4 regions of the Planococcus sp. SE5232 genome follow, and region 4 is predicted to be linked to each of the others. Evidence: riboswitches for the same ligand, from Rfam matches in the RefSeq annotation. Region 4 holds a riboswitch; each other region holds the start of a gene.
The links. Region 4 has a riboswitch for S-adenosylmethionine ahead of ACRC6Q_RS02490 (methionine ABC transporter ATP-binding protein). Riboswitches for the same ligand answer to the same signal wherever they lie in the genome.
Positions count from the first base shown of each region.

Region 1 (5,982 bases), 190 kb from region 4:
AAATATTGTCTTGATGCCATAACGCGGCAATGTGTTGGCAAATAAATTGTACGTACCGCCATAAAGATTGCTGTCCGCTACGATTTCGTCTCCAGCTTCTGCAATATTCAAAACAGAAAATGCAATAGCCGCCATTCCGGAGGATAGTGCAACCGCAGCAGTGCCGCCTTCCAATAATGCCACCCGTTGTTCAAATACATCGACTGTGGGATTCATGATGCGCGAGTAGATATTGCCGGTATCCTTCAAGCCGAACAGATCCTGCGCATGTTGTGTATCTTTAAAGACATAGGAAGTTGTTTTATAAACCGGTACCCCTCTGGATCCGGTTGTCGGATCTGGCTGTTGTCCCCCGTGCAATAATAAAGTTTCTGGTTTCATATTCGTCATTTTCCATTCCCCCTGTTTTTTATTGATCCATAACGGTCAAAGAAAGCAGCAAAAAGCCCCCTTCGCTAAGAAGAGGGCCGTAAATTACGGAGTTTCCTCCTCTCATCTGTCAGAATCAGTCGTTCGATCCTGTAGGAATTAGCACCTTTCCAGACATGTGCGTCTGTTGGTTGCCGGGCATCGCAGGGCCTATCCCTCCGCCACTCTTGATAAGAGTATTTGATTTGGTTTTTCATCTTGTTGAGAAGTATAAAAATTTCAGCGCGATTTGTCAAGTCCATTAGTCAAAAAATTTTGAAACCTCGTTCTGTTTCAAACGTTATCTTTTAAGGTAGAGGAGGAATTGGCATGTTTATCTGGATGTTGCTATTATTTATTATTTGCTATGTAATCGGCTGTTTTCATGGATCTCTTGCAGCTCAGGCTCTATCAGGGGTCAACGTCAAAAAAGAAGGTGTAAAAAATTCCGGGGCTTCCAATGCAGCCATCGTACTGGGATGGAAATATGGTTTGCTTGTCGCTTTCATCGATATTTCCAAAGGCTTTGCTGCTGTTGCAGGCTTACGCCTTTTGCTGGATTCCAGCAGTCTTTCTTCTGAAATGATCTGGACTTTGCTATTCATCGCAGGTGCCGGCGTAATTTTCGGCCATAACTTTCCGTTCTATATGAATTTCAATGGCGGCAAAGGCACGGCTTCTGTAATTGGCGTCATGCTGGCCCTCGATTGGAAACTTGGACTGGTCGGACTGCTCTTGCTCATCGGCGTTTCGCTCGCCACCGATTATTTGGTCATTGGCGTACTAGTGCTTTACGCGGTTTATTTTATGATTGCTTTCGGTCCTGCTGTTGGACCATGGCCATTGCTGACAGCCTTGGCTTTATTCGCAATGGCGGTATGGAAGCATAGCGAAAACATTATTCGAATAAAGAATGGAAGCGAGAGCAAAGTATCCTCCATCTTTAAGAAGAAGCCATCAACCCCTGTAAAGTAAAGGAGTTAAACTAATTATTGCTTTCATGTAAAAGATTGTGAAATAAATATCATAATTCTTCTTGACATTTTTGTTATTTCACCATAAAGTAAGAATCACGAATCGAATAGCATACATCACTTTCTTATCAAGAGAAACCGAGGGACAGGCCCTGAGACGTTTCGGCAGCAGATTTGTTTAACCGCAAAAACTGTGCCAACTCCTGCAAATGCCGTTAACGCATTTGGAAGATGAGAATTAGATGGTTTCAACTGGAGCCTTCTTTTTTCTTATGGATAAGAAAAAAGGGGGCTCTTTTTTGTCCATTATCTCAGGAGAATGTGAGACTCCATCGATTTGATAAGACCCATTACAGCATGAGGAGGTTCAATCACCATGATTCAATTCGAAGGCGTCGCCAAGACCTATCAATCAGGAAAACAGGAAATCCATGCCTTGAACGGCATTGAACTGACCGTCGAAACCGGCGAAATTTTTGGAGTCATCGGCTTTAGCGGAGCCGGAAAAAGTTCTTTGATCCGCACCGTGAATCTGCTCGAACGTCCTTCTGCAGGACGCGTATTGATTCAAGGAAAAGATATATCCACTTTATCCAGCAAAGAGATCCGCACCACCCGAAAAGATATCGGCATGATTTTCCAGCATTTCAACTTGCTGAATTCAAAAACGGTTTACCATAACGTCGCTATGCCGCTCTTGCTTGCTAAGACACCAAAAGCAGATATTGAAAAACAGGTAACCGACCTGCTCGACTTTGTCGGCCTTGCAGACCAGGCACAGAAATACCCCGATCAGCTGTCAGGCGGACAAAAACAACGGATCGGCATTGCCCGGGCGCTCGCTACTAACCCATCTGTTCTGCTATGCGACGAAGCGACTTCGGCACTTGATCCGCAAACGACTAAATCGATTTTGGACTTGCTTCGCAAAATCAATAAAGAATACAACATCACCATTCTGCTCATCACTCACGAAATGGGCGTCATCCGGGAAATCTGCGACAAGGTGGCTGTGCTTGAAGCAGGGAAAGTGATCGAGCAAGGCAGCGTCTTCGATATTTTCTCGAATCCGCAGCAACCAACCACCAAACGGTTTGTCCGCTCCGTCATGAACGACGAACTTCCTGATTCGCTGCTGGCACAAATTCAGGCAGCCGAAAGCGATAATGCCATCTACCGCCTCCAGTTTACCGGCACTTCCGTCGGCAAACCGTTCATGTCCCGAGTATCACGCGATTTCAAAGTTGACTTGAATGTGCTGTTCGGCAATATCACTGAGCTGCAGGGCGTCCCGTATGGCAACCTGATCGTGGAATTTTCCGGCGAGCCCAGTGAAATCGAATTGGCTTTGTCCTCCATCCGAGAAAGCGATATCCACATAGAGGAGGTCAATAATTATGTCAGTTAACTACGAACAAATCATAGAAGCTCTATGGGAAACCATTTACATGACCGGCGCAGCATTCGGCTTTTCCCTTTTGATCGGCTTTCCGCTCGGCATCCTGCTGGTGGTCACCCGCAAAGGCCATTTGCTGGAAAATGAACCGGTCTCCAAAGTGTTGAATATCGTCATCAATATTTTCCGCTCGGTTCCGTTCATCATTTTAATGGTTGCCATCATTCCATTGACCCGCCTGATTGTCGGTACGTCCATCGGAACCGCAGCCGCCATCGTTCCACTGGTCTTTTACGCCGGGCCCTACATTGCACGGCTGATTGAAAACTCCTTATTGGAAGTTGATAAAGGCGTTATCGAAGCGGCTCAGGCGATGGGCGCCACGCCGATGCAGATCATTTTCCGCTTCCTGATTCCCGAGGCTTTAAGCTCTTTGGTTCTCGCATTGACGATAGCAGTGGTCGGCTTGATCGGTGCATCCGCCATGGCAGGCGCCATCGGAGGCGGTGGGCTTGGCGACTTGGCCATCACTTACGGCTATCAGCGTTTCGATACGCTCGTCATGTTCATTACCGTAGCGATTCTTGTCGTGCTGGTGCAGGGTGTTCAATCCCTTGGAAATGTATTGTCAAGAACGGTACGGCGTAACTAAAAAATAAAAACAACATAGAAAAAACTGGAGGAATTACTCATGAAAAAACTTACAGCGACAGCATTACTTTCACTATCTGGCTTACTTTTGGCAGCCTGCGGAGACGACAGCAGTTCCGATGGCAACACGAAAGTGACACTTGGCATCAGCGGTTCCGATACAACCATCTGGGATTATATTGGCGAAAAAGCCGAAAAAGAAGGCATCGACCTCGAAATCCAAACGTTCTCTGATTATGTGGCACCAAACTTGGCGCTTGCCGAAGGCGAACTCGACTTGAATGCTTTTCAGACCATTTCTTATTTCGATGAATTTGTTACAGAGCACGACATCGATATCGTACCGATTGGTTCTACCGTCATTGCACCGATGGGCTTATATTCCGATAAATATGAATCCATCGATGAAATTCCCGAAGGTTCACAAATCGCAATGCCGAATGAAGCGACCAACATGGGGCGTGCCCTTCTATTGCTCGATGAAGCCGGACTGATCACGCTCTCTGAAGATGCCGGACTTACTGGCACAGCAGAAGACATTATCGAGAATCCAAAAAACATTGAAATTATGCCGATGGTATCCGGCCATACGCCGCGCGCTATGCCAGATGTTGCCGGTTCGGTCATCAACAACGGCGTTGCAGTGGATGCTGGCTTGAATCCGACTGATGATCCGATTGCCCGTGAAAGCGAAACAGCGAAACCTTATATCAACTTGATTGCCGCAAACGCTGAAGAGGCAGATAATGAAGCCTACCTGAAAATCGTTGAATTATATCAAGAAGAAGACACTGCTGAATTTATCATCGAACATACAAAAGGTGGTCAAATCCCTACCGTTGTGACAGTTGACGAACTGGTCGATTACCAATAAAACGAATTCAACTTAGGAGGAGTTCCAATGACATTTATCAAGGAAGCAGCCCAGTCCATTTCCCAGTCCATCGATTCCCGGAGCGAAACCTATATTGAAACAAGCCAGGCGATCCACGCAAACCCGGAAATCGGCAACCAAGAGATTTTCGCCAGTTCTTTATTGATCAAACGGCTTGAAGAAGCTGGGTTTCAGGTTGACAAAAGTGTCGCCGGCCATTACACCTCTTTTTTTGCCAGCAAAGAAAGCGCCCGTCCTGGACCGACAATTGCTTATCTTGCCGAGTATGATGCACTTCCCGGAATTGGCCATGCCTGCGGCCACAATATCATTGGAACAACCAGCGTGGCTGCGGCCATCGCATTGGCGGAAACTTTAGACTCAACAGGCGGACGCGTGGTCGTCCTGGGAACTCCTGCAGAAGAAGGAGGGCCGAATGGCAGTGCCAAAGGCAGCTTTGTTAAACATGGGTTGCTTGAAGGCATTGACGCCGCGTTGATGCTTCATCCTTCCGGAAATTCAGCTGTCACCGGACCTTCTCTTGCGGTCGAACCTTTGGAATTTCACTTTTACGGAAAACCAGCGCATGCGGCAGGATCTCCTGAAGAAGGCATCAATGCCTTGGATGCCGTTCTGCAGCTGTTCAACAGCATCAATGCCCTGCGCCAGCAATTGCCATCGGATGCCCGGGTTCATGGAATCATCACTCATGGAGGCGATGCGCCGAATATCATTCCGGAATACGCTTCTGCCCGTTTCTATATCCGCGGAGATTCATGGAAGAAAACATCCGATACTGCCCGCAAAATTCGGGCTATTGCGGAAGGCGCTGCTCTTGCAACTGGCGCGACAGTGAAAATCGAACGCTTTCAGAATGAAGTGCGTGATTTGGTCATCACCCCAGCATTGGATGCTGTTGTCCGCAGCGAACTTGAATCATTGGGTGAAACAGTGGCTGATTCCCGCATCTCCGGCCTCGGCTCTACAGATGCCGGCAATATCAGCTATGAAGTACCCACTGCCCATGGGTATATCAAAATCGGTCCGGAAAGTCTGGTTGCCCATACTGCCGAATTCCGCGAAGCCGCAAAATCAGTGAAAGGCAATGATGCGTTGATTAAAGGCGCCAAAGCCTTGGCCACTACCGGTTACCGCCTGCTGACAGAACCTGAGCTTCTGGAACGAGTAAAAGCCGCACATGCCGATGCGGTTAAAGCAAAACAGCAAAATTGATGAAGCGATGCCCTAACCCGGGCATCGTTTTTTTAAACTGGAATTTTCATCATTTTCCTGCTTCGTGCTAAAATACTACTATATAAGTTGAACTGATGCGTTTCATAGTCCATAGGCCGCAAGTCGATCAGGAAATTAGTGAAAATCTATGAACTTACACCGGGTTAGTTAGATAATCTCTTAGTGCCGGTGCGGCGTATATATGATGCTAAAGTTCAACTTATATAGAACGAATTCAAGGGGGATTACATATGTTAGAGACGTTAATCGAACGGCTTGTCCGTTATGCAAAAATCGATACGCAATCTGATGCAAATAGTGAAAATACACCTTCTACAGCGGGACAATGGGACTTGTTGCGTGAATTGGAACAGGAAATGAAGGCTATCGGCCTGACGGATGTCGGCATGGACGACGCGGGGTATCTATTCGGTACACTGCCAGCC
Region 1 covers NZ_JBOGCP010000001.1:718,053-724,034, reverse strand. Annotated here, with positions in the region: gene ACRC6Q_RS03475 (O-acetylhomoserine aminocarboxypropyltransferase/cysteine synthase family protein) at 1-390, opposite strand, end outside; SAM riboswitch class I at 490-606, opposite strand; gene ACRC6Q_RS03470 (glycerol-3-phosphate acyltransferase) at 739-1,383, shown strand; SAM riboswitch class I at 1,505-1,620, shown strand; gene ACRC6Q_RS03465 (methionine ABC transporter ATP-binding protein) at 1,759-2,790, shown strand; gene ACRC6Q_RS03460 (methionine ABC transporter permease) at 2,780-3,430, shown strand; gene ACRC6Q_RS03455 (MetQ/NlpA family ABC transporter substrate-binding protein) at 3,470-4,303, shown strand; gene ACRC6Q_RS03450 (M20 family metallopeptidase) at 4,331-5,536, shown strand; gene pepT (peptidase T) at 5,788-5,982, shown strand, end outside.
Region 1: it holds a riboswitch for S-adenosylmethionine, as region 4 does, so the genes downstream of both, ACRC6Q_RS03465 (methionine ABC transporter ATP-binding protein) here and ACRC6Q_RS02490 (methionine ABC transporter ATP-binding protein) in region 4, are expected to answer to the same signal.

Region 2 (5,982 bases), 630 kb from region 4:
CAGACCTTTGAGTGCCGCAAGCTGTGCACTGAACCCACTTGATCCCAGCAGCCAAAGTGGAATCTTCAAGTTGGTTCCGGGATAAGCCCGGACACGCCCTACCGGATTTTCTGAGAAGTAGTTTTCCAGCTCGGCCACCTGCTGAGGGAAATCATCTCCACTGCTCTGCAAGTTACGGCGGAGTGCATAGGCGGTCGCCTGATCACTGCCTGGCGCACGGCCTAATCCTAAATCGATGCGTCCCGGATAGATGGTTTCAAGCGTCCCAAATTGCTCCGCAATGACAAGTGGGGCATGATTCGGCAGCATGATGCCGCCGGAACCCACACGGATCGATTCCGTTGCCCCAGCAATATGTCCGATAAGGACCGATGTTGCTGAACTGCCGATGCCCGGCATATTGTGGTGTTCAGCCAACCAGTAACGGTTGAACCCTAATTTTTCAACGTGCTGAGCCAATTCCACACTGTTTTTAAACGCCTGCGCTGTTTCTGAACCTTCATTGATCGGTGCCAAATCCAGCACAGCCAATGGTATATTTTCAAATTTCTTAATTGCCATGTTTACTTCCACTCCTATCCTTTCCATTGTATCGATATTTAACTGAACCGTCCTTTTTTCTGCTCATCAACGAAAAGCGCAAGCGCCACTAGCAGATGCTAACCTAGCCACAAAAAAAGCCGAAGCAATCCGCTTCGGCTTCTAACTCGTTCTATTGAAGAAGCTTCCGTGAAGCCAAAACCGTCTGCAGAGAAGAGACAAAATGCAGGTCGAGTCCTGTCTTCAAATGGTGAAGCTGTTGGGCGTGCTGTGGTTTTATTCCTGTTACGATCCCATGGATACCCATGATCTGGAAAGTCTGCATCAGAGATTTCAAATAATCGACGCCCTCCTGCTCAAGCTTGTCCATGGCAGTGAAATCCATGATGACTGTTTCAGCATCTGTTTCATAAATCTGGTTCAATATATGGAAACGGATCACTTCAATTTTGCGGGGGTCCAGATCACCGAACAGCGGAATCAGCACATGCTTCTTTCCAAGGTTGATGCAAGGAGCGGATAGCTGCCGTACCTGCAGCAGCAGTTCTTCGGTCCGCTCCTTTTCAAGAAGCAGATCATAATTAGTTTCCTGCAGCCGTGTACGAAGACTCAGCAACTGGCCGGCTATTTCAAGGAGCCGATTGTCCTTCGGCACCAGCACAAGGTTCAAGCAGAAATCGCTGGCCCATTTGCTGTAGACATCCCCCAGAAATAATTTCTTGTCCGCAGAAACAAAATTCAATTCAAGCGGTTCAGCAGACTGATTGCTGGAAAGGAAGTTGCGTGCCTTATCCTTGCTGCCCTCATCAAGCAAATCGAGGAACGCGGAACAGTCGCCAAATAACTTCCTGGCTTCTTCAGAACATTCCACAATTGACAGTTTGCTGTTCAATTTAAAAGCGGGCAGCGGCCATTCATCAAATCGAGATACTGAAGTCATTGTCAGGTTCCTTTCCAGTCTGGATCCATTTTTTCAATTGATCCAATTCTTTTACGATGATTGTCCCTTCAGGTTCGGAAGCTGGCCAATTTGCCAGTGAAACAGCCCGTCCTCCTAAGATGATAGTCGGCTTAAAATCAAGAGCTCTGAAAGCTACAGCATATTCCTTTAAAATAGGCAGTCGATACGCGAGTGCTGCTGATAATGCGATAACTTCAGGTTGCCAGCGGTTTGCAGAGTCGATTGCGGCATCGAGCGGTAAATTCGGTCCCAAGTATTGGACCTCCCACCCGTTTTCCTTAAATAAGGAAGACACCATCTTCAACCCGATATAATGGTCTTCGCCTTCCGGCCCCAGAACCATCACTTTCTTTTTATGCGAATTTAAAGCTGGCCGACGAACTTCCGTTACCGACACAACAAAATCGCAGATGGCAGTTGCTAAATGTTCGTCCGCCACAGTAATGATATTTTTTTCCCATAGTTCTCCGATCCAATACATGGCAGGCGTCAGAACCAATTGGTAAAGCTCATCTTTAGTATGGTTCTCCAAATATGTTTGGACTAATTGCACGGCCTGCTTTTCATCGCCAGCCAGGAATAGATCGGCCAGTTCTTTTGATTTACTGTTCATGTCACCCTCCTTAACTTTATGAAGGCCTCAACACCGCAATGGCATTCGTTAAACATCCCGTCATAAAGATCTCTTCATTCTTATCTATATTCCCCGGAAGAATCTCCAGTAAGCGCTCAAAATTATCGATAATTAATGCGGTTTCTACATTTCTGCTTGTCAGGACCGTTTCCAGCCAGATTGTGTAATCGATGAAGACCTTTTCATCGTTCAAGGAGAAAGCTGTCTCTAGGTGATCCAGGTGGTGGTGATTATCTTTTTCCGTATGTTCAAAGCCCCGATCGCCAAAACGGTCCCACAGCGTGGGATATGCTTTATATATACTTTCAGCTGTCTCGGAAGCAATTTTATTTTTGATGTCTTTATTCATTCGGCTACCACTTCGTACTGCCGTACGGTGGGAATGATTTTCGCCAGTTCCTGATCTGGGTAGTTCTTTTCCAAATCATGGATTTCCTTGAATTCCTGGCTCTTCACCCATGCCATGTAGGCAGCTTTCGTGTGCCACTCCATATGGACGGTCAATTCGTTTTTCTTCTTGGTGTTTTGGATGAGTCTGAATAAATGAAAGCCCTCCGCCAAATCCACACGGCGTGAACGCTTTTGGTATATCCCAATGACTTCCTGCGTTTTTTCAGGTGGAACAACCACTGTTGAGGTGACAATATACATTCGCTTTCCCCTTTGCATACAAATTTCATTCAATCAGTATATCACTTCGGAAAGCGAATTAAAAGAATAGCGCGGTTCTTTACAGCTACAGCCGAAGGGTTCAGCGAAGTCATCTCAGCAACCATCAGTACTGCGTCTCCCATCTATTATCTTTTTATTTCAACTATTTAAAATTTCATCCTTGCTTTCTATTGCTTAATGATTTATGATTAGAAACATCGAACCAGAAACAACATAAACTTCATAAGATATTTCTTATCTAGAGAGACGGAGGGATTTGGCCCTGTGAAGTCTCAGCAACCAGTCTGATGAAGACACGGTGCTAATTCCAATAGGCTACGCCTAACAGATGAGAAGAATGCATTTCCAGTCAGGGGCTTTCTTCTTTTTTGAAGAAAAGCCCCTGTTTTATTGTTGAGAGGATGAGTGGAATGACAAAACACAGCTTGGAAACTTTATTGGTTCAAATAGGCAATCGCAGCGACGCTGCTACAGGAGCGGTAAATCCGCCCATCTACTTATCAACGGCTTATGAGCATCAGGGACTTGGACAATCGACCGGCTACGATTACACCCGAACAAAAAACCCGACACGCTCTGTTCTTGAAGAAGGTTTTGCTGAACTGGAAGGCGCAGATGCCGCATTTGCCTGTAGCTCTGGAATGGCTGCCATCCAACTGATTTTGTCGCTGTTCCGTCCGGGAGATGAGATATTGGTGCCGGAAGACATTTATGGCGGAACTTATCGCCTGCTGGACCATTTCGCCTCCGCCTATAATATTCATCCAAAATATGCTGAATTTAAAGATGTACAGGATACAGAAGAAAAAATAACGTTGAATACACGGGCGCTCTTCATTGAAACGCCGACTAATCCGCTTATGCAGGAAATTGATCTGATCGCCTATGCAGCGTTAGCGAAAAAGCATAATCTTCTATTGATTGTCGACAATACATTTCTGACACCCTTCTTCCAGCAGCCAATCGAGCTGGGAGCGGATATTGTCATCCATAGCGCCACTAAGTATATCGGCGGCCATAATGATGTGCTTGCCGGATTGGTTGCCGCAAAAGGTGAAAGCATCTGCGAGCGGCTGTCATTCTTCCACAACTCAGTGGGGGCAGTGTTGTCCCCCTTCGACTCCTGGCTGTTGGTACGCGGATTAAAAACCTTGCCGTTGCGCATGAGACAGCATGAAGCAAATGCAAAAGCCATCGCGGAATTCCTGTCGCAGCAAGCAGAGATTTCAGATGTGCTGTATCCCGGAAAAGGCGGCATGTTGTCGTTCCGTCTACAGGAAGAGGAATGGGTCGGGCCTTTCCTGGAAAATATCAAACTCATCACCTTTGCTGAGAGTTTAGGTGGAGTTGAAAGCTTCATCACCTATCCCGCCACCCAGACCCATGCAGATATTCCTTTTGAAGAACGCACTAAACGCGGCGTTTGCAACCGGCTATTACGATTTTCGGTCGGCGTTGAACTCGCTGAAGATTTAATCGCTGATCTGACACAGGCATTTTCGAAATTGAAGAAGGAGGTTGTTGAATATGACTGATCGCATAGAAACCAAGTTTATTCACTCTACCGGAGTTGATCCATTGACGGGTGCTGTAAATGTACCGATTTATTTGTCCTCAACATTCCACCAGAAAAGTTTAGATTCATTCGGTCCCTTCGATTACAGCCGTTCCGGAAATCCGACGCGTCTGGCATTGGAAGAAACCATCGCAAATCTTGAAGGCGGCAAGCGCGGCTTCGCTTTTTCTTCAGGAATGGCCGCCATCTCTTCCGCTTTCATGCTCCTGTCTTCAGGCGATCATGTCCTGGTGTCAGAAGATGTCTACGGAGGTACGTACCGTTTCATCACGGAGGTTTTGGATAAATTCAATATCGAGTATACGTTCGTCAACATGACTGACCTGAATGAAATGGCCAATGCGATCCAGCCGAACACCAAAGTGGTCTACTTGGAAACACCTTCGAATCCGACAATGAACATCACAGATATCGAGATTGCAGCAAAACTGGCAAAAGCCAATGGTTGCCTAACTTTCGTCGATAATACATTCATGACGCCGCTTTATCAGAACCCATTGGCTCTTGGCGCAGATATCGTTCTTCATAGCGCGACGAAATTCCTGTCAGGACATAGCGATGTCGTCGCGGGGCTTGCCGTCACAAAAGATGAAGAGCTCGGAAACCGCCTCGGCTTTATTCAAAACACGTTTGGTTCGGTGTTAGGGGCACAGGATTCCTACCTGCTGATCCAGGGCATCAAAACTCTAGGTGCCCGCCTTGGCCAGTCATCCGAGTCGGCTCGTACCATTGCTGAGTACTTGCACAACCACCCATTGATCGAAGAAGTCTATTACCCAGGATTTTCATTCCATCCCGGCAACCCGATCCACGAACGCCAGGCAAAAAGTGCAGGTGCTGTCCTGTCTTTCCGTCTAAAAGATAAAAAATCAGCCCGCGTCTTTGTGGAACACCTGCGGATTCCGGTATTTGCAGTCAGCCTGGGCGCTGTCGAGTCGATCTTGTCGTATCCGGCAACCATGTCCCATGGCTCTATGCCTGTTGAAGAACGTGAGAAACGCGGCATCACGGATGGCTTGCTCCGTTATTCGGTCGGCCTTGAACATCCCGATGATCTCGTGCAGGATCTTACACAGGCACTGGCTCAAGTAGCCCGCCGCAACGGCTTGAGCATCGCTAACTAGATAAAAATCCTTAGAGAGAAAGAAGGAAAAATCATATGACAACGACTCAAACGGTCACAGCACCATTCAAGGCAGATCACGTCGGAAGCCTGCTTCGGCCGGCTTCCTTACATAAAGCAAGAGAAGATTACAAAGCTGGAGCAATTTCAGCAGAGGAACTTCGGGAAATCGAAACGAAGGAAATCAAACATATCGTCGAGAAACAAATCGAGGTCGGCTTAAAAGCGGTCACAGACGGCGAATTTAGACGATCGTGGTGGCATTTGGATTTCATGGAGCATATCAATGGCTTTGAAGGTTATGTGCCAGAATCCGGTTATCAATTTGCCGGCGAAGAAACAGAGCGTTATGATGTCCGGAACACCGGTAAAATCTCCTTTGATGACAGCCATCCGTTCATCAGGGATTTCCTTGAACTCAAAGACATCGTTGATGGCAGAGCAGTTCCGAAGTTAACGATTCCAAGCCCCAACCA
Region 2 covers NZ_JBOGCP010000001.1:1,153,489-1,159,470, reverse strand. Annotated here, with positions in the region: gene ACRC6Q_RS05360 (LLM class flavin-dependent oxidoreductase) at 1-561, opposite strand, end outside; gene ACRC6Q_RS05355 (STAS domain-containing protein) at 713-1,480, opposite strand; gene ACRC6Q_RS05350 (cobalamin B12-binding domain-containing protein) at 1,458-2,114, opposite strand; gene ACRC6Q_RS05345 (hypothetical protein) at 2,131-2,484, opposite strand; gene ACRC6Q_RS05340 (antibiotic biosynthesis monooxygenase family protein) at 2,481-2,786, opposite strand; SAM riboswitch class I at 3,039-3,142, shown strand; gene ACRC6Q_RS05335 (methionine biosynthesis PLP-dependent protein) at 3,218-4,342, shown strand; gene metC (cystathionine beta-lyase) at 4,335-5,507, shown strand; gene ACRC6Q_RS05325 (5-methyltetrahydropteroyltriglutamate--homocysteine S-methyltransferase) at 5,543-5,982, shown strand, end outside.
Region 2: it holds a riboswitch for S-adenosylmethionine, as region 4 does, so the genes downstream of both, ACRC6Q_RS05335 (methionine biosynthesis PLP-dependent protein) here and ACRC6Q_RS02490 (methionine ABC transporter ATP-binding protein) in region 4, are expected to answer to the same signal.

Region 3 (5,982 bases), 140 kb from region 4:
AATAGGTGATGTATCCGCGACTCGCGACAGCGCATACAGAATATTCTGTTCCGCAGTCAGATGCGGGAACAGCGCGTAATCCTGAAACAAATAGCCCACTTTCCTTTTTTGGATTTTAAGCGGCTTCTGCCCTTCCCTGTAAAAATTCCGGCCGTTCAATGAAATTTCCCCTGCATCCGGATGGACAATTCCCGCCAAGCAGTTCAGCAACGTGGTTTTGCCCGAACCGGAAGACCCCACAAGTGCCAGAATTTCCTGCCCCAGTTCAAACTCCATATCCAAGTTAAAATGATCCAATTGCTTTTGAACATCCACTTTAAGCATCTGCTCACTCCCTGCCGATTCGTATTGCGTTTTTTTTGCGCCAGTAGTTGACCCAGGCGATGGCGGCGACTCCAAGCGAGGAAATGATCAGCACCCAAAACAGGGCTTTTTCCATATCGCCTGCTTCATAGGCGAAGTAAATCGCGAGCGGCACCGTTTCCGTAACGCCCGGGATGTAGCCGGCAATCATCAAAGTGGCCCCGAATTCACCGATACCCCGTGCAAACGCCAGGATTAATCCCGCCAGAATACCCGACCAGGCAAGTGGAAATGTGATGGTCCGGAAAATCCGCCATTCGGACACGCCCATCGTCCGCGCCACGTTTTCCCAACGCGGATCCACTTTTTCAAAAGCGGCCAGAACGCTTTGATACATCAGCGGCAAAGACACCACAAAAGACGCAATGGCTGCGCCGATCCAAGTAAAGACGACACGAAATCCAAACCACTGCTCCAAGAGGATGCCGAGTGGACCATTGACGCCGAATAAAACGATCAAGCCGAAGCCGATAACCGTCGGCGGCAAAACCAAAGGCAGCAGAATCAGGGCTTCCACGAAGCTTTTCCCAAAAAAATCACGCCTGTTCATCAAGCGGGCAAGCGCCAGGCTGGCCAGAAATACAAATAATGTGGAAATGACCGCGACTCTCAGCGATAACCAAAGTGGAGACAAATCATATGGCGTCATGGCGCTTTTCCATCTCCCGGCAAAAAGCCGTAGTCCTTAAAAATGGCCTGGCCTGTTGGACCCGTGACAAAATCCAGAAAAGCTGCAGCAGCCTGCTGATTCTCTGACGCGGTTACAACGGCTCCAGGGTAGACGACAGGATCTATCTGTCCGGGCAGCTCGAGCGTCGCTGTTATTTCCCGGGAAATAACGGCATCGGAAGAATAGATGATGCCAAGACCTGCATTCCCGCTTTCTACGTAAGTCACCACTTGCCTTGCGTCTTTGGAATAGATTAGACGCCCTTCAAGCGGCTGCCATAACCCTTGGCTTTCCAATGCCTGCCTTGTATACGCTCCAACCGGCACGCTGTCAGGCTCTCCAACGGCAATGGTTTCTTCTGCATCCATCACTACTTCCTCAAAATCCACCGATTCCGGGAACTCTTCCAAAGAAGCCAGAACCAGCCGATTTTCAGCAAATGGACTGATGCTTGCAGCGTCTATGAGCTGCTGCGATTCGAGCAGGTCCATATCCTTCATGCTGGCCGATAAAAACAAATCTGCAGGTGCCCCTTGCTCGATTTGGCTTCTCAGCTTGCTGGATGATCCGTAATTGAAGGATAAGTCAATATCCGGTTCCACCTGTTGAAATTCCTCTTCCATCTTTTTCATCACTTCCGTCAGGCTTGAGGCTGCCGAAACCAACAGCTCACTGTCGTTGCCAGCCGATGTATTGCTGCAGGCGCTCAGCAGGATGGCTATGCTTATAATAGTTATCATTTTTTTCATTAATAAAGACCCCTTATTCGTTTGAAATGCAGCTCACCGGTTCCGGTAAATTCTCCACGTACCTTCAGTATAACGCCAGCTGAAGAGAAGCTAAATAATTTTGCGAATAATCTTGTAAGAAACAGAGCATTTGAGTAAAATAAAGAGAAACTTCAATCAGTAAAGACTTTTTCACTCTTCACTGATGAAAGCTGAACAAATTCAACAAAAAATTAAATATGCTACATCCTTATCAAGAGAGGCAGAGGGAATGGCCCTACGACGCCCGGCAACCGCCAGTTAACGTAACTGGAATGGTGCCAAATCCAGCAGAAGCACGATGTTCTGAAAGATGAGGAAGAGAATTTCACGAGCAGATAACCACTCTTCCCTTTTTCAGCGGAAGATTTTTTTTATTTTAAGGAGTGATATCTATGAAGTTGAGCAAAGCCGAACGAATCAAAAAAACACGGGTACCCGTAGTGGATCCCGCACTGGCTGAACGCCTGCCACCTGGCCAAGTGCTGACCGAGCGCTTTCCGGTCCTGCACGAAGGCGAAGTGCCGGTCTATGATATGGCCACCTGGACCTTGAAGATCTTTGGCCAGGTCGACAAGGAAGTTACACTGCATTACGACGACTTATTGAAGTTGCCACAAACAACGATTACCCGCGACATCCACTGTGTCACACGCTGGTCCCGCTTCGATAATACATTTACAGGTGTCCGCTTTATCGATCTGATGAAAGAATTGGGCGTAACACCGAAAAGCGGTTATGTGATGCTTCATGGTGACAATGATTACACCACCAATCTTGCCCTGTCCGACCTCGACCGGGAAGATGTGCTGCTTGCCCATTCACTTGACGGCGAACCACTGACAGCCAAACACGGTTATCCGCTGCGCTTCGTGGTGCCTCATCTGTATTTCTGGAAAAGTGTCAAATGGGTCCGCGGCATCGAATTCATCGATGAAAACCAACCTGGCTTCTGGGAGCAGAACGGCTTCCACATGAACGGCGATCCGTTTCAGGAAGAGCGTTTTTCAGGTGAAGATCTGGAGATTCCAGAGGATGAATGGGAGAAAAAGGATTTTGACTGAGTCCAGTTATAGTCTTATGATTCCAGGACAACTGAACTGTCACTTTAAGAGATAATTTGCATCAACTTAAACTTTATTTTGCGTATTATTTTAAAGAACCCAGCAACCTTTTATGCGAAGGTTGTTGGGTTCTTTGAATTATATGTAGAATCTATTGCTGCTTCCGATAATCCCTCAGATGTAAACTCGTTATCTGTAAAATTCATAGCTTATTTCAAAAAATACAATAAGATGGACCCGAGAAAATTAGGCAAAGCTATCAGTAAGACAGTATTTGATAAGTTGAGTGTTTCATCTAATTTTATAATGGCCAAATTCCCGATAACAGGTGCATTAGAGCTAATGAAACCTGTTTTCAAAAAGCCCCCGATTAAGATGCCTACGAGCCCTAGTATTCCAGTCACATTCATAGCAAGTTCGATGTTATTTTGCACAACAAAGAAACTTACTATAAAAATAAAAATTAATAATCCTAAAGATAACCTTTTCATAATATTCTCCTCTTCATATAATTTGCCTGAAAAAATATACCGACCAACAGTTCTGATTTAGGATCTAGCTTATGAAATTTTCTAAAAGCAGAAATTTTTTTCAGAAGTCTCATTCCTAATGTACTAAATAAATACATTTAGTTCATCTTATTTTTTAAGTATTCCGATATCTATTAAAAACCATTATTTTTATTGAATTAATCTTTCTCAAGTATTCGCAAACGATAAATCTGAATATAACTTAATTCATATTAAGTTATATTCAGATCTAGTAATTTTATTAGACTCCCACAGAAGCTATAATGGCGATACTCCATGTAATGAACACAAATGATGTTGTGAGCCAAATTGTATTAACTATTGTTTTCTCATCCCTTTTTACCTTTTTGATTATGGCCACAAGGTTAAGGCAAAAAATAATACTCAAAACTGGGATGAGGTATATACCGATGAATAGAAAAGCACTTTCCATATAATTCACCCCTCAATTTTTTCACTTACTGCACTTTTGTTACATTCAAATACTTAATATTCTTGATACATTACACTCTTCAAATGCTTTGAATTTTAAGTTGTGTAAAGGTAGTTTTTGATTTGTTTCATCTGAGTTTTTAAGGCTCACTTATTCCCATTGCAAATAAAAGTAGAAAGGCGAATATCAATGCAATAAAATTCACTCCACTACCTAAAACCATCCATAACAATTGTTTAGATAATGCTGCAAATAACAGACCAATAACCGAAAGAGTACTTAATACTATTATAGTTAAATAAATATCTCCATCTGGTCCTCTCATTGTAAAGAATGCAACGAGACTAACAACAAACATCAGTAGAGATAACAAACCAAATTTGTTCATTTTATTCCCCCTCCAATTTATTTTTATAAGTCTACTCTACATAAATCATTAATCCAGTTTCTAATATATCACACCAAAATACCCCAATATATTCTGCTTTTTTTATTCTGTATTAAAACCAAAACCGCTTGTAAACCTATCAAGTCATTTTACAAATGTTCGCGAATTTACATACATATTTACGAACAGCTTTCAGGTAAGTGAAGGAAAAAATAAAAAACTTTAGATCCCTCTTCCCGCCTGCTGTCTCAGAAAAACAACCTCATTCAAAAAAACGAACGGAGAAAAGGAATTCTTTTTCTCCGTTCGTTTATATGCAGAACTTGTTGGAGCACCTATTTTTTAAAAATATGTCACTCAGCCAATCCCTCTTTATGCATGATTTTCTCAATTTCTTTGATGGCGTCTTCTTCATCGGATCCTTCAATGTTCACTTTAAACTCGGTGCCATAAGCAATGCCCAATGACATCACGCCTAAAATGGACTTTAGATTCACTTTTTTCTCCTGATGGACAATGTTCACTTCTGACTCGAATTTGTTTGCCAAGTTCACCAAAATCGCTGCCGGACGTGCATGAATCCCCGCTTCGTCTGTGATTGTAAATTGCTTTTCAACCATTATGATCCAACTCCTCTATCCCTTAGTTTATCTTTAACTGAATATGCCTTAAAAATAATTGTTCTATTTTGGGGACACATGCCTGCGCAGCTTCGTCATTCGTGAGTGACCAAAAGCTCCAGTTTTCCTGAGATTCCATATGTTTCAACCGTAGATGGCAAAATAAAATGACTGCCTTTTTCCACCGGAAAAGACTGTCCGTTAACAGAGATTTCTCCCGCGCCGGCAATGACGCTGATCAACAGATAATTCCTTTTCAAAGGGGTTTTCACTTCCCCGTTAATTTGCCAATGGTAAACCGTAAAATAGGATTCTTTTATTAATTGCATACTCGCGAGATCGCCATCATTTACTGCAGTCTTAGGGGGCTGGACTGGGTGATGAGGAAAGTTGATGACGTCGATCGCTGATTGGATTTGAAGTTCGCGTGTCTTTCCTTCGTCTGTAATCCGGTTATAATCGTATACGCGATAGGTGATGTCCGAGCTCTGCTGGATCTCCACTATCATGATTCCTTTTCCGATGGCATGAACCGTTCCGCTCGGAATATAGAAGAAATCACCTTTTTTGACGGGCAGCGGAAGCAGCAGCTCGTCCCATTGTTCTGCGTCCACCCGTCTCTTGAAGTCTTCCTGGCTCTCTGCCCGGTGCCCCAGAATAATTTGGCTGTCCGGTTCGCAATCCAACACATACCAGCATTCCGCTTTTCCAAAAGGCATATTTTCCATTTTCCGCGCGTAAGCGGCATCCGGATGGACCTGAACAGACAGGCTTTCATTGGCATCCAGGATTTTCACCAGCAGCGGGAACTCCCCGCTGCCTTGTTCTTTTCCGAATAATAAAGGATTGTCATTCCAGGCTTCCAGCAGATTCTTTCCCTTCAACAGCCCATTCGCAATTGTAGATGGTCCATTTTTATGAGCTGATATCACCCATGCTTCCCCTGTTTTATCTGATGGAATATCATAGCCGAAGAAAGTGTGAAGCTTCTGGCCGCCCCAAATTCGATCCTGAAAGAATGGTTCCAAAAAAATAGGTTCTTCGTACATAGTGAAGTTCCTCCGATTCCTGGTTACTTAAAGCAAAGAGCTGCTGCACCAATGACTCCGGCTTGTTGGCCAAGCTTTGCCGCCACAACTTCCGTTTT
Region 3 covers NZ_JBOGCP010000001.1:391,128-397,109, reverse strand. Annotated here, with positions in the region: gene ACRC6Q_RS01850 (ATP-binding cassette domain-containing protein) at 1-324, opposite strand, end outside; gene modB (molybdate ABC transporter permease subunit) at 329-1,012, opposite strand; gene modA (molybdate ABC transporter substrate-binding protein) at 1,009-1,782, opposite strand; SAM riboswitch class I at 2,009-2,120, shown strand; gene ACRC6Q_RS01835 (sulfite oxidase-like oxidoreductase) at 2,202-2,864, shown strand; gene ACRC6Q_RS01830 (hypothetical protein) at 3,074-3,355, opposite strand; gene ACRC6Q_RS01825 (hypothetical protein) at 3,967-4,215, opposite strand; gene ACRC6Q_RS01820 (phosphocarrier protein HPr) at 4,569-4,835, opposite strand; gene manA (mannose-6-phosphate isomerase, class I) at 4,931-5,884, opposite strand; gene ACRC6Q_RS01810 (ROK family protein) at 5,908-5,982, opposite strand, start outside.
Region 3: it holds a riboswitch for S-adenosylmethionine, as region 4 does, so the genes downstream of both, ACRC6Q_RS01835 (sulfite oxidase-like oxidoreductase) here and ACRC6Q_RS02490 (methionine ABC transporter ATP-binding protein) in region 4, are expected to answer to the same signal.

Region 4 (5,982 bases):
AAGCAAGCCTTGTCCGTTTTCCATGTCAGTTGGCGGTTGATCAGCCATTTCAAGCGTCTCGCCTGTAAAGATATCTGTAAACTGAGCCGTTTCTGTATCGCCTTTGACATATTGTCCAAGGAATACTTTTACGTCGTTCCAGTTTTCCAGCACTTCTTTAGTTGAAGGGCGCTGGGAAAGGTCAATTTGTTTTGCCAAGAATTCTTCCCATAGCTCTGGTTTTTTCATGAACAGGAAATTCTCGATAACAAATGCCTGTGCATCGTTTTCAGCCATTGATTGCATTAAACGTGGCTGCCATGCTTGTTGAAGTTCACGGAATTCGGCAAGTTGCTCCTGATTCGGATTTTCCGAGAAGAACTGCTGGCGTACTTTGAACAGTTCCTCATTCACCAAATCATTAATGGAGACAGTTTGCTGTTTTCCGTGACATTTTTTGTATTTTTTGCCGCTGCCGCATGGGCATGGATCATTTCTTCCTACCATTCATAATCACCTACATTTTTTATTGAGTGTAACATAAAATTGCGCCGCCCTCAAAAGTCTGACGATTCAGACGCCGATAGACCGAGGAAATAAGCGCCAAACTTGATGATGGCGCTTGAAAAAAAGATTAAAGCTTCTTTTAGTTTTTAAAGAGGCATTCCTGATTTTGGCAGCATCTGTTGGATGTCAATTACCAAAAGTATGCATAAAGCTGAAGGCGTATTATAATAAAAAGTAAAAGCATGGGCAGGAGGGGACAATGTGTATGGAGATCCGGTAAAAGAATCTGTTTCCTGGATGCGTGTAATCTTTTTGGCAGTGCTTATTGTCCTCATGTCGAGGCATTTCCTGTTTGAGCCGGTAGCCGTTCATGGTGAATCAATGATGCCTACGTTTGAAGACGATGACAAAGTAATGCTGGTTAAGGTTTATACCATAGAAAATTTTGATATGATCGTTTTCACTGCGCCTACTGGAGTGAATTTCATCAAGCGTGTAATCGGTATTCCGGGTGATCGCATTTCCATGAAAGACGATCGATTATATGTGAACGGCCAGGCTGTAGCTGAGCCTTATTTGGATAAGAACCGTAAATTGGCCGAACAGCAGGGCTTCTCTCGGTTAACCGAGGATTTCCAGGAATTCACTGTGCCTGCCGAATCCTATTATGTATTGGGAGATAACCGTTTAAACAGCATGGATTCAAGGGTTTTAGGATTTATTTCTAAAGACTCCATCATTGGAGAAGTGAAAATCCGATTATCTCCGCTCGATCATATCGGGATTGTGGAATGATGGAGAATGCTCGATTGCTCCAAAATCGAAAAAAGACAGCTGTCTAAGTGTGTAGACAAAAGAATATTTATGTCATTCCAAGATTGAATACTCATTTCATCGTATTCATACCGGATCCTGTATTTTAGACGGACACTTTTCACGAACGAAGCAACAAAGCGATAAAGGAGAACATCTTTGCCCTTCACCGACTTTCATTCTTCTAAGCGTCATTAAACAACTAACCAGGATATGGAACAAACCAGCGGAGACTCCCGCGGGATAGCGATGTGCCGAAATCCACTCGGGCGTTTAGCCCGAGTTAGTTCGGCGCAAGCCCGTAGGAACGCGGAGCTGGTTTGTGGAATATCCATAGTAGATTTTTTTCTGTTATAAATTATTTGTTCAACTTGCATCAAAAAAGACAGCTGCCCGAAAAAAGGGAAGCTGTCTTTTTGAGTTAAAATAGGTTCAATTTTTCAATGCGGTTTATCGCTTCGGTGATACGGGTTTCATCAACCAATAATCCAACGCGGACAAATCCTTCTCCGCCAGCACCGAACCCGCTACCTGCAGCAACTGAAATATCCGCTTTTTCAAGTAGGAAATCAGCGAACTCGACACTGGTAAAGCCTTCTGGAACCGGCAGCCAGGCGAAAAAAGAGCCTTGAGGCGCTTCGATTTCCCAGCCGATGCGCGAACATTCCTTGACCAGGACATCGCGGCGTTTTTCATAGAGAGCCACTAAGTCATCCACACATTGCTGATCAGCACTTAAAGCTTTGGCGGCAGCCAACTGGACGGCGGGAAACAGACCGGCGAATAGATGGTCCTGGATCAGGTTCAGGGCTTCGATCATTTTCGAATGTCCGACAGCAAATCCAATGCGCCAGCCGGCCATATTGTACGTTTTAGATAAAGTATACATCTCGATGCCGACTTCTTTGGCCCCTTCGGATTGCAGGAAGCTCACCGGTTTCTTTCCTTCGAAACCAACTGCGCCATAAGCGAAATCATGGACGACGGCAATGCCGTTGTCTTTTGCAAAAGCGACAGTCTCATCAAAGAAGTCTTTATTGGCCACTGCGCCTGTCGGATTGTTCGGGTAGTTCAAATACATCAGCTTAGCTTGCGAGCGAACAGATTCAGGCACTTCACCGTAATCCGGTAAATAGCCATTTTCTGGATTGAGCCGCATCAGTTTATAGTCGATATCGGCGAGTGGAGCCCCGGACAGGTAATCCGGATAGCCAGGGTCCGGCAGCAGCAGGAGATCCTGTGGATTCAACAAGGCCAGTGGCAATTCGACAAGCCCGACTTTTGTTCCAGCCAGAATGGCTACTTCAAGGTCAGGGTCGATGTCCACGCCGTATTCGCGTTTGTAGAAATCCACTGCAGCCTGGCGCAGCTCGGAAATGCCGCGAAAAGGGGAATACTTATGTGTTTTTGGATCAGCCGCTGCGGTTTGCAGTGCCTTGATGATATGGTCGGGCGTCGGCTGGTCAGGATTGCCCTGGCCAAGGTTGATGACGTCGCGTCCTTCGGCGATGGCTTTACTCGTTTTAGCAACCAATGAAGTAAAAAATTGTGTAGGCAGGTTTTGCAGGCGATTTGAAAATTCCATATAATTCTCCTTGTTTTCGAAATAATTGCACATCTACCCCAAATCTTATAGAGTTGTAGGTAACTTGTCTAGTGGAGGAGAAACATATGAAAATTGCATGCGTTCAGATGGATATCGCTTTTGGAGAACCGGAACTGAATTATCAGCGGGTCATGGACTATTTGAAGGAAGCGGCCGGAGGTGGAGCGGAAACGATTGTCCTGCCCGAAATGTGGAATACGGGATACGCATTGACAGAGCTTGATACACTTGCAGACAGCACGAACCGGACCGTGGAGTTGCTGAAGAGTTTTGCGAAAGAACACAAGGTCAATATTGTCGGTGGATCTGTTTCGACGAAAAAGAACGGTGGTTTCTATAACACGATGTATGTCGTCGACAAAAATGGAGAGCTTATTTCGGAATATGATAAAGCGCATCGCTTTTGCTTGATGGATGAGCATATCCATCTTGAAGAAGGAGATTCACTGGGTACATTCGAGTTGGAAAATACCGTTTACGGCGGAGTCATTTGCTACGATATCCGTTTCCCTGAATGGATTCGCGCGCAGGCACTGAATGGTGCAAAACTAATTTTTGTATCAGCTGAATGGCCGGAGGCACGAATTGATCATTGGCGCATCCTGCTGCAGGCGCGAGCGATCGAGAACCAATGCTTTATTGTGGCAGTAAACCGCATCGGCAGCGATCCAAACAACGAGTTTGGGGGAAGCACGATGGCAATTGCTCCATGGGGAGAAGTCCGTCTCGACATGAAAAAAGATGAAGGCGTCGCTTATATCGATATCGATTTGGATGAAGTGGAAGAAGTCCGGAAGCGAATACCGGTTTTTGAAGACCGCCGCGATAAATTGTACGAAAAATTCAAAAAGTAGATTGACACTCGTAATTAATGCCTGTAACATAAAATTTAATCAAATAACGTAAACTTATCAAGAGAGACTGAGGGATAGGCCCTATGACGTCCGGCAACCCCCGATTGGGAAGGTGCCAAATCCAACGGAACATGCAAATGTTCTGGAAGATAAGTCGAGAAACTAAAATTTTCGATGTCTCTTTCTTGATGAAAGAGGCATCTTTTTATTGCCGGGAGGACGCTATGATACAGATTGAGAAATTGACGAAGACCTACACAACTAAGCATGGCACAATCACCGGAGTGGACAATGTATCATTGGATATCGGAAAAGGCGAGATTTTCGGGATCGTCGGCTATTCAGGTGCCGGAAAAAGCTCGCTGATCCGATGCATCAACCTGCTGGAACGGCCGACCTCTGGCAGTGTGACGGTAGATGGCAACGATTTAACCCAACTGAACGGAGATCAGCTGAGAAAAGCCCGGTTGAAAATCGGCATGATTTTCCAGCATTTTTATCTGATCAGCCAAAAGACGGTTTACGACAATATCGCTTTTGCGCTTCGCGCAGCAGGAACTCCTGCAAAAAACATTAAAACGCGGGTGGAAGAGCTGCTCGAAATGGTCGGTTTATCCGACAAGCGGGATGTTTATCCGGCACAATTGAGCGGCGGGCAAAAACAACGCGTCGGCATCGCACGGGCACTTGCCAACAATCCGGCCGTTCTGCTGTGCGATGAAGCTACCTCCGCCCTTGACCCGAATACGACTTTATCCATTTTGCGTTTGTTGAAAGACATCAACCGTAAATTGGATATCACGATTGTCCTCATCACGCATGAAATGAATGTCGTCAAGGAAATCTGTGACCGCATGGCCGTCATGCAAGGGGGACGCGTCATCGAAGAAGGCCAGGTATATGATATTTTTGCAGATCCACAAAAGGAATTGACCAAGGAATTCATATCCAGTGTCGTATCGTTCAATGTACCAGAGCATATTTTGAGCGAATTTACAGGCACACTGGTGAAAGTGCTGTTTAAAGGCGGCGTGGCCGGAGAAGGCGTGATTTCCGATATGCTGCAGAATTACCCGGTAAAAGGCAACTTTTTGCACGGAGCGATCGAGTATATTCAGGAACAGCCTCTCGGCATTTTCATCATGGAGTTGAAAGGTACTTCTACCGCCGTCATGGACGCATTGAAGTATATGGAAAGCAGATCAGCAATTGTGGAGGTGATTCCGAATGGGCATTGAATGGGGACGGATTATTGAATTGTGGCCAGAAATACAGACGGCCTTCTTTCAGACATTGACGATGATCGGAATTTCTTTAGCTGTCGCGCTGATTGTTGGGCTGCCACTTGGAATCTTATTATTCATTACAGACCGCGGCCTGTTTCTTGAAAATCGGCCGGTCAATGCGGTGATCGGCTTTATTGTTAACATCGTGCGTTCCATTCCATTCATCATTCTATTGGTGGCACTCATCCCGTTGACGAAATTGATCACAGGAACAACAATCGGCCCGATTGCGGCCAGTGTATCTTTATCGGTTGCTGCCATTCCCTTTTTCGCACGGATTGTGGAAAACTCACTCCGTGAAATTGATAAAGGCGTCATCGAAGCAGCGATTGCAGTGGGTGCAACCCCATGGATGATCATTAAAGACGTTCTTTTGCCTGAAGCGAAAGCGAGCATCATCCAAGGTGTGACATTGACCATCATCAGCTTGGTCGCCTACTCGGCGATGGCTGGTGTGGTAGGTGGCGGAGGCATCGGAGATTTGGCCATCCGCTTCGGCTATTACCGGTACGACAACACCATCATGATCGTCACAGTCGTCATTTTGATTGTGCTGGTCCAATTGATTCAGCAAGCAGGAGATTATACAGCGAAAACAATCGATAAACGATAAGGGGAGAATGACATGAAAAAATTAGGATTTATTTTAGCAGCGAGTGCACTGGCTCTGGCAGCATGCGGCGGCGGGGAAGAAAGCGACTCTGCAGGAACGACAGAAGAAGCTTCAAAGGACATTAAATTAGGAGCTACTGCAGGTCCATACAGCGATATGCTGAGCAAGGCGATTGTGCCTGGTTTAGAGGAAAAAGGCTATACAGTGGAACTGGTCGAATTCAGCGATTACATTCAGCCGAACGTGGCACTTGATGGCGGAGATATCGATGCCAATCTGTTTCAACATACGATTTACCTGGAAAACTTCGAAGAGGAGAACGGC
Region 4 covers NZ_JBOGCP010000001.1:526,815-532,796, forward strand. Annotated here, with positions in the region: gene ACRC6Q_RS02470 (SEC-C metal-binding domain-containing protein) at 1-486, opposite strand, end outside; gene lepB (signal peptidase I) at 748-1,281, shown strand; gene ACRC6Q_RS02480 (pyridoxal phosphate-dependent aminotransferase) at 1,721-2,884, opposite strand; gene ACRC6Q_RS02485 (carbon-nitrogen family hydrolase) at 2,971-3,759, shown strand; SAM riboswitch class I at 3,811-3,915, shown strand; gene ACRC6Q_RS02490 (methionine ABC transporter ATP-binding protein) at 3,984-4,997, shown strand; gene ACRC6Q_RS02495 (methionine ABC transporter permease) at 4,987-5,658, shown strand; gene ACRC6Q_RS02500 (MetQ/NlpA family ABC transporter substrate-binding protein) at 5,671-5,982, shown strand, end outside.